One region of the Bacillus nitroreducens genome, then DNA from elsewhere that is predicted to be linked to it. Evidence: a T-box and tRNA genes for the amino acid it is inferred to sense, from the RefSeq annotation. Region 1 holds a T-box; the other holds one or more tRNA genes.
The links. A T-box is a leader RNA that pairs with one kind of tRNA and senses whether it is charged. The one in region 1 lies ahead of ileS (isoleucine--tRNA ligase), so its partner is inferred to be a tRNA-Ile.

Region 1 (4,389 bases):
GAGCTGTCGTTGTGAACCTTCAACGCGTACAACATGACCAAGCAAAGCGTATTGTTGACTTTTTAAGTGGAACTGTTTATGCAATTGGTGGAGATATTCAACGTATAGGTTCAAACATCTTTTTATGTACTCCTGACAATGTTGATGTGTCTGGAAACATCTCTGAGATTGTTTCAAACGAAGATTATGCTGAAAAGGGGTGGTAGACGAATATGGGAATTATTTTCGCTATTTTAAGTCAGGTACTTGTACTTTATTCATATGCGCTCATTATTTATATTTTGATGTCATGGTTTCCGAATGCAAGGGAGTCTGGGATTGGCCAATTCCTTGCTAGAATTTGTGAGCCATATCTAGAGCCGTTTCGAAGGTTCATTCCACCATTAGGAATGATCGATATTTCTCCAATTGTTGCAATTTTAGTTCTTAATTTCGCAGGTAGAGGAATTTATGCCTTACAAAGTATGTTCTAAAAAATAAAAAAGGGCCTTATCCAAGGTCCCTTTTCTGCATTAAAAATGAGGTTTATATACATATGAATTTATATCAACATTTTCGTAAAGAAGAACATGCATTCATTGATCAGGTCTTGGAATGGAAGCAGACTGTGGAGAACCAATATAGCCCAAAGCTAACTGACTTCCTTGATCCACGTGAACAGGAAATCGTACAAAAGGTGATCGGTACAAATGGAGATACACAAGTTGAATTTTTTGGTGGAATAAAGGGGCTGGAAAGACAACGTGCATTTTTATACCCATCTTATTTTACACCTACTGAAACAGACTATCAGCTATCCTTTTTCGAGTTAAAGTACCCTGTGAAATTTGTGACAGTGGATCATCGAAAAGTGCTTGGTTCCTTAATGTCACTAGGTTTAAAACGTTCAAAATTCGGTGATATACTTACTCAAGGTGAACGCATTCAAATTATAGTGGCTCAAGAAATTGCGGACTACGTACGTATGAATTTGACTTCAGTGGGAAAAGCAGCAATTACGTTAACAGAAATTAATGCGAGTGATTTACTGGAAATAACTGAAGAGTGGACAGAACAGACTGTAACTGTTTCTTCATTACGCTTAGACACTGTACTTTCGTCCATACTCAATATTTCTAGACAAAAAGTACAAGCTTTAATTGAAAATGGACTTGTTAAAGTAAATTGGAAGAAAATCGAGCAAACTTCATTTGAATGTAAAGAACATGATGTCCTTTCTGTTCGAGGACATGGAAGAAGTAAGCTACATTCCATTGATGGAAAAACTAAAAAAGACAAATGGAGAATTATTGTAGGTAGACAAAAATAAATCGAAAAGAATGCAGGAATTCCTTCTTTTTTGTCGAATTGTAAAGTATCATTCATATAAAGGTTGTTTTCTATTTAATACTATTTGGAGGTGGCACCCGTGCCTTTAACGCCATTAGATATCCATAATAAGGAATTTAATAAAGGTTTTCGCGGCTATGATGAGGACGAAGTTAATGAGTTTCTTGATCAAGTCATAAAAGATTACGAAATGGTTATTCGCGAAAAAAAGGAACTTGAATCAAAATTATCAGAACTAAATGAAAAACTTGGACATTTTACAAATATCGAAGAAACGTTGAATAAATCAATTCTAATCGCTCAAGAAACAGCTGAAGAGGTAAAACGAAATGCTTCAAAAGAAGCAAAGCTAATCGTAAAAGAAGCCGAAAAAAATGCAGATCGTATTATTAATGAGGCATTGGCTAAATCTAGGAAGATATCAATTGAAATCGAAGAATTGAAGAAACAATCAAAAGTATTCCGAAATCGATTTAAAATGTTGATTGAAGCACAATTAGATTTACTGAACAACGATGATTGGGATCATTTGATGGAATACAATGTAGAGCCCGTTTTTGCAGAATCAGAAGAAAACTAGTTTGCACACTTGACTCTTTGATTCGATACGCATATAATTTTAAAACAACTAATTAAATAACATGCAGCTATGAAAGGGACAGTAGTTCTTATTAGACTTATTATAATGTGAAAGCGAGTCAGGGACGGTGGAAGCCTGATATAAGTGATAAGAATGAAAATCACCCTGGAGTTCGGTGCTGAACAAATATAGTGTTTAAACCTATAGAATTTAAACATTTCTAAGTAAGCATTTCGCGAATCATTCACGTTACGAATGTCGAGTGGACGAATGAAGTATATTCGTCTATAAGGGTGGTACCGCGAGAGCCTTCTCGTCCCTTTTTGGGATGAGAAGGCTTTTTTGTATACATTTCGTATTTGTACCATGTTCATCAAAAGCTGCGAGGTAAGTTTCAATCATATTAGGAGGAAATGGTAAATGGATTACAAAGACACATTATTAATGCCAAAAACGGATTTCCCAATGCGTGGAAATCTTCCAAATCGTGAACCACAGATTCAAGAAAAATGGGAAAAAATGAACATTTATCAAAAAGTTCAAGAACGTACAAAAGGTCGTCCTTTATTTGTCCTGCATGATGGCCCTCCATATGCAAATGGTGACATTCATATGGGGCATGCATTAAACAAAATCATCAAGGACATGATTGTTCGTTTTAAATCAATGAATGGTTACTCTGCACCATACGTTCCAGGATGGGATACACACGGTCTTCCAATTGAAACTGCATTAACAAAAAATAAAAAAGTAAATCGCAAGGCGATGAGTGTAGCAGAATTCCGCAAATTATGTGAAGAATATGCATATGAGCAAATCAATAATCAACGAGAACAATTCAAACGTCTTGGAGTTCGTGGGGATTGGGAAAATCCTTATATTACTTTAAAGCCTGAATATGAAGCCCAACAAATCAAAGTGTTCGGTGAAATGGCTAAAAAGGGGTATATCTATAAAGGACTCAAGCCAGTGTACTGGTCTCCATCAAGTGAATCAGCACTTGCAGAAGCAGAAATTGAATACCAAGACAAGCGTTCTCCGTCTATCTATGTTGCATTCCCTATTAAGGATGGCAAAGGTGTATTAGAAGGTGACGAAAAAATCATTATCTGGACAACAACACCGTGGACAATTCCAGCAAACCTTGGAATTAGTGTACACCCTGACCTAGAGTATAGTGTCGTGAGTGTTGACAACAATAAATTTGTTGTTGCTTCCGCGTTACTAGAATCTGTTACCAAAGAAATTGGTTGGGAAGAAGTAACGGTTGTTAAAACATTAAAAGGCCGTGAATTAGAACATGTTGTTGCCCAACATCCAATCTACGGTCGCGACTCTCTAGTCATGTTAGGAGAACATGTTACCACTGATGCAGGTACTGGATGTGTACATACAGCACCTGGTCACGGGGAAGATGACTTTATCGTTGGACAAAAATACGGAATTGGCGTTGTATGTCCTGTTGACGAAAAAGGGTATATGACTGCAGAAGCAGAAGGTTTTGAAGGATTATTTTATGATGAGGCAAATAAGCCAATTACAGAAAAATTAAATGAAGTTGGAGCGTTATTAAAGCTTTCCTTCATTACTCACTCATATCCACATGATTGGCGTACGAAGAAGCCAACGATCTTTAGAGCTACAGCTCAATGGTTTGCTTCGATTAAAGATTTTAGAAATGAGTTAATGGAAGCTGTTAAAGAAACAAAATGGGTTCCAGCATGGGGCGAAACAAGACTTTATAATATGGTTCGTGACCGAGGTGACTGGTGTATTTCACGTCAACGTGCATGGGGAGTTCCAATACCAGTCTTTTATGGTGAAAATGGAGAACCAATTATCACGGATGAGACAATTAACCACGTATCAAATTTATTTAGAGAATATGGTTCAAATGTTTGGTTTGAACGTGAAGCAAAAGATTTATTACCAGAAGGGTTTACACATGAATCTAGTCCGAATGGTATTTTCACTAAAGAAACTGACATTATGGACGTATGGTTTGACTCTGGATCATCCCATCAAGCAGTTCTCTTAGAAAGAGACGAGTTACAACGTCCTGCAGACCTTTATTTAGAAGGATCTGACCAATATCGTGGTTGGTTTAACTCATCATTATCTACTGCTGTAGCTGTAACAGGCAAGGCACCATATAAAGGTGTGCTTAGCCACGGTTTTGCCCTTGATGGGGAAGGTCGTAAGATGAGTAAGTCATTAGGCAACGTTGTAGTTCCTGAAAAGGTTATGAAACAGCTTGGAGCAGATATTTTACGACTTTGGGTAGCTTCAGTGGACTATCAATCAGATGTACGTGTATCTGATGCTATTTTAAAACAAGTAGCAGAGGTATATCGTAAAATTAGAAACACATTCAGATTCTTACTAGGTAACTTAAATGATTTCAATCCAAAAACAGATGCAGTTCCAGTAAATGAACTACGTGAAGTAGACCGTTATATTCTTGTTAAGTTAAATAATTT
Region 2 (4,389 bases), 1.6 Mb from region 1:
GCAAACCGACACAGGTAGGCGAGGAGAGAATCCTAAGGTGATCGAGAGAACTCTCGTTAAGGAACTCGGCAAAATGACCCCGTAACTTCGGGAGAAGGGGTGCTTTTTAGGGTGCATAGCTCTGAAAAGCCGCAGTGAATAGGCCCAGGCGACTGTTTAGCAAAAACACAGGTCTCTGCGAAGCCGCAAGGCGAAGTATAGGGGCTGACACCTGCCCGGTGCTGGAAGGTTAAGAGGAGGGGTTAGCGCAAGCGAAGCTCTGAATCGAAGCCCCAGTAAACGGCGGCCGTAACTATAACGGTCCTAAGGTAGCGAAATTCCTTGTCAGGTAAGTTCTGACCCGCACGAAAGGTGTAACGATCTGGGCACTGTCTCAACGAGAGACTCGGTGAAATTATAGTACCTGTGAAGATGCAGGTTACCCGCGACAGGACGGAAAGACCCCGTGGAGCTTTACTGCAACCTGATATTGAATTTTGGTACAGCTTGTACAGGATAGGTAGGAGCCTTGGAAGCCGGAGCGCTAGCTTCGGTGGAGGCGTCGGTGGGATACTACCCTGGCTGTATTGAAATTCTAACCCGAAGGCCTTATCGGCCTTGGAGACAGTGTCAGGTGGGCAGTTTGACTGGGGCGGTCGCCTCCTAAAGAGTAACGGAGGCGCCCAAAGGTTCCCTCAGAATGGTTGGAAATCATTCGTAGAGTGTAAAGGCACAAGGGAGCTTGACTGCGAGACCTACAAGTCGAGCAGGGACGAAAGTCGGGCTTAGTGATCCGGTGGTTCCGCATGGAAGGGCCATCGCTCAACGGATAAAAGCTACCCCGGGGATAACAGGCTTATCTCCCCCAAGAGTCCACATCGACGGGGAGGTTTGGCACCTCGATGTCGGCTCATCGCATCCTGGGGCTGTAGTCGGTCCCAAGGGTTGGGCTGTTCGCCCATTAAAGCGGTACGCGAGCTGGGTTCAGAACGTCGTGAGACAGTTCGGTCCCTATCCGTCGTGGGCGTAGGAAATTTGAGAGGAGCTGTCCTTAGTACGAGAGGACCGGGATGGACACACCGCTGGTGTACCAGTTGTCCTGCCAAGGGCATAGCTGGGTAGCTATGTGTGGAAGGGATAAGTGCTGAAAGCATCTAAGCATGAAGCCCCCCTCAAGATGAGATTTCCCATAGTGTTAAACTAGTAAGATCCCTCGAAGATGACGAGGTTGATAGGTCAGAGGTGGAAGCATGGTGACATGTGCAGCTGACTGATACTAATCGATCGAGGACTTAACCAAATAGAATTGCGAAGGCGACTGTATAGGAGCCGTAGCAAGACAAATGAATGAATGTGCGTACGTTATCTAGTTTTGAAGGAATGAAAATTTCTTCTTGCATTTTTTTGAGAAGATAGTATAATATATCTTGTCTTTATCTTATCTAGTGACGATAGCGAAGAGGTCACACCCGTTCCCATACCGAACACGGAAGTTAAGTTCTTCAGCGCCGATGGTAGTTGGGGCATTGCCCCTGTGAGAGTAGGACGTTGCTAGGTTGAAAAGATGGAGGATTAGCTCAGCTGGGAGAGCACCTGCCTTACAAGCAGGGGGTCGGCGGTTCGATCCCGTCATCCTCCACCATAATTCCTAAATGTGCCGGTTTAGCTCAATTGGTAGAGCAACTGACTTGTAATCAGTAGGTTGGGGGTTCAAGTCCTCTAGCCGGCACCATTTAGAGCCATTAGCTCAGTCGGTAGAGCATCTGACTTTTAATCAGAGGGTCGAAGGTTCGAATCCTTCATGGCTCACCATTTTATTTAAATATGCGGGTGTGGCGGAATTGGCAGACGCGCTAGACTTAGGATCTAGTGTCTTTGACGTGGGGGTTCGAGTCCCTTCACCCGCATTATGCGGAAGTAGTTCAGTGGTAGAACACCACCTTGCCAAGGTGGGGGTCGCGGGTTCGAATCCCGTCTTCCGCTCCAGAAGTTATTTACTAAATTGCCGGGGTGGCGGAACTGGCAGACGCACAGGACTTAAAATCCTGCGGTAGGTGACTACCGTACCGGTTCGATTCCGGTCCTCGGCACCATTTTAATAGTAAATGCGCCCGTAGCTCAATTGGATAGAGCGTCTGACTACGGATCAGAAGGTTATGGGTTCGACTCCTTTCGGGCGCGCCATTACGGGAAGTAGCTCAGCTTGGTAGAGCACTTGGTTTGGGACCAAGGGGTCGCAGGTTCGAATCCTGTCTTCCCGACCATTAATATAATCCATTTGGGGCCTTAGCTCAGCTGGGAGAGCGCCTGCCTTGCACGCAGGAGGTCAGCGGTTCGATCCCGCTAGGCTCCACCAATAGACTCTTAAAAGTATAATTATTTATGGCGGTGTAGCTCAGCTGGCTAGAGCGTACGGTTCATACCCGTGAGGTCGGGGGTTCGATCCCCTCCGCCGCTACCATTAATATTAAATATCTAGGACCTTTAGCTCAGCTGGTTAGAGCAGACGGCTCATAACCGTCCGGTCGTAGGTTCGAGTCCTACAAGGTCCACCAGTTACAACTTTTTATATGTGGAGGAATACCCAAGTCCGGCTGAAGGGATCGGTCTTGAAAACCGACAGGGGTGTTAAAGCCCGCGGGGGTTCGAATCCCTCTTCCTCCGCCATATTTATTTTGAAATAGTTTGTTATTAGCGCGGGGTGGAGCAACGAGCGTTGCATCATCGAAATAACTACGAGTTGTCCCGACGGATATAGCTTCTTGATTAGCTAGTAGAGGAAGGGACAGTAAATAATAAACTAGTCGCATAACAAGGTATTATATAATTTTCTATTATCGCGGGGTGGAGCAGTCTGGTAGCTCGTCGGGCTCATAACCCGAAGGTCGTAGGTTCAAATCCTGCCCCCGCAACCAAAAAAACTCTTGACACTTACTAGAAACTATCGTAAAATAGTATTTGTCTTTCTGAAAAAAAGGTCCCGTGGTGTAGCGACGAGCGACACTTCATCGAGTAAGCTACGAGTTGTCCCGACGGACAAAACATCTCGAATAAGCTAGTAGAGGAAGGGACAGTTATTACAAGTATTGTGTATTGAAAGTTTTTATTAAGAAAAAAAGGTCCCGTGGTGTAGCGGTTAACATGCCTGCCTGTCACGCAGGAGATCGCCGGTTCGATCCCGGTCGGGACCGCCATATGCAGTGGCTCAGTAGCTCAGTCGGTAGAGCAAAGGACTGAAAATCCTTGTGTCGGCGGTTCGATTCCGTCCTGAGCCACCTTACTAATTCCATAAAGATTAATGGCGGTTGTGGCGAAGTGGTTAACGCATCGGATTGTGGTTCCGACATTCGTGGGTTCGATTCCCATCAGCCGCCCCATATGACAAAATGCGGGTGTAGTTTAATGGTAAAACCTCAGCCTTCCAAGCTGATGTCGTGAGTTCGATTCTCATCACCCGCTCCAATTATTAAATGGGCCTATAGCTCAGCTGGTTAGAGCGCACGCCTGATAAGCGTGAGGTCGATGGTTCGAGTCCATTTAGGCCCACCATATATTATTCCACAGTAGCTCAGTGGTAGAGCTATCGGCTGTTAACCGATCGGTCGTAGGTTCGAATCCTACCTGTGGAGCCATTTTTGGGGAAGTACTCAAGTGGCTGAAGAGGCGCCCCTGCTAAGGGTGTAGGTCGCGTAAGCGGCGCGAGGGTTCAAATCCCTCCTTCTCCGCCATGATACTTTATATAGATGAATATTATGGCCCGTTGGTCAAGCGGTTAAGACACCGCCCTTTCACGGCGGTAACACGGGTTCGAATCCCGTACGGGTCATCAAGCGTTATGAGGTTTCCTCATGGCGCTTTTTTATTTGCATTTTACTTGAAACATTTAAGATCGTATTCTCACGGTCCAAGTGTAAATAAAACCAATAGTAGAATGACTTCAAATAAACTGTGAGAACGTATTCAACTACACTTTGTTCCAAAAGAAAAACACCCGTAAAGGTGTTTTAGTCTTGGCTAATGATATCATCTTCAATTTTTTTCCCAGGATTATCTAGATCAACATCGGAAAAGAGTCCTGGTGAGACACCACGAAACATATCAAATGCAAGTATTTTATCATCAGGTGCATCAAATAGTGGAACAACGGGGTTGCTCTTTACTTCATCTTTACGTTTCACCTTTTCCCACCTCCACTTATTATCCTCCCAGATATGACCGTAATTATTCTATCTGTTATCACCGTTTAATAAATTACCAATTCCACCTAGTATGCTACCTTCACCAGTGTTTCCTCCATTTTTAGGTGCACTAGCAAAGATTCGGTCTGCAAGACGGCTGAAGGGCAGTGACTGAACCCAAACTGTTCCAGGCCCTCTGACGGTTGCGTAGAATAACCCTTCTCCACCAAAA

Region 2: it has a tRNA-Ile gene. The T-box ahead of ileS (isoleucine--tRNA ligase) is inferred to sense a tRNA for this amino acid. The anticodon was not compared.

The regions. Positions count from the first base shown of each region.
Region 1 covers NZ_CAXHYI020000003.1:3,668,235-3,672,623, reverse strand. The annotation lists gene ACWPVE_RS21800 (cell division protein SepF) at 1-206, shown strand, start outside; gene ACWPVE_RS21795 (YggT family protein) at 213-473, shown strand; gene ACWPVE_RS21790 (YlmH family RNA-binding protein) at 536-1,309, shown strand; gene ACWPVE_RS21785 (DivIVA domain-containing protein) at 1,409-1,909, shown strand; T-box leader at 1,970-2,233, shown strand; gene ileS (isoleucine--tRNA ligase) at 2,330-4,389, shown strand, end outside.
Region 2 covers NZ_CAXHYI020000003.1:2,053,239-2,057,627, forward strand. The annotation lists rRNA gene ACWPVE_RS13755 (23S ribosomal RNA) at 1-1,279, shown strand, start outside; rRNA gene rrf (5S ribosomal RNA) at 1,421-1,536, shown strand; tRNA gene ACWPVE_RS13765 (tRNA-Val) at 1,546-1,621, shown strand; tRNA gene ACWPVE_RS13770 (tRNA-Thr) at 1,636-1,711, shown strand; tRNA gene ACWPVE_RS13775 (tRNA-Lys) at 1,716-1,791, shown strand; tRNA gene ACWPVE_RS13780 (tRNA-Leu) at 1,806-1,886, shown strand; tRNA gene ACWPVE_RS13785 (tRNA-Gly) at 1,891-1,965, shown strand; tRNA gene ACWPVE_RS13790 (tRNA-Leu) at 1,984-2,072, shown strand; tRNA gene ACWPVE_RS13795 (tRNA-Arg) at 2,087-2,163, shown strand; tRNA gene ACWPVE_RS13800 (tRNA-Pro) at 2,167-2,243, shown strand; tRNA gene ACWPVE_RS13805 (tRNA-Ala) at 2,260-2,335, shown strand; tRNA gene ACWPVE_RS13810 (tRNA-Met) at 2,364-2,440, shown strand; tRNA gene ACWPVE_RS13815 (tRNA-Ile) at 2,458-2,534, shown strand; tRNA gene ACWPVE_RS13820 (tRNA-Ser) at 2,554-2,646, shown strand; tRNA gene ACWPVE_RS13825 (tRNA-Met) at 2,818-2,894, shown strand; tRNA gene ACWPVE_RS13830 (tRNA-Asp) at 3,098-3,173, shown strand; tRNA gene ACWPVE_RS13835 (tRNA-Phe) at 3,182-3,254, shown strand; tRNA gene ACWPVE_RS13840 (tRNA-His) at 3,281-3,356, shown strand; tRNA gene ACWPVE_RS13845 (tRNA-Gly) at 3,368-3,441, shown strand; tRNA gene ACWPVE_RS13850 (tRNA-Ile) at 3,452-3,528, shown strand; tRNA gene ACWPVE_RS13855 (tRNA-Asn) at 3,537-3,611, shown strand; tRNA gene ACWPVE_RS13860 (tRNA-Ser) at 3,617-3,707, shown strand; tRNA gene ACWPVE_RS13865 (tRNA-Glu) at 3,734-3,805, shown strand; gene ACWPVE_RS13870 (hypothetical protein) at 3,984-4,157, opposite strand; gene ACWPVE_RS13875 (TIGR00266 family protein) at 4,206-4,389, opposite strand, start outside.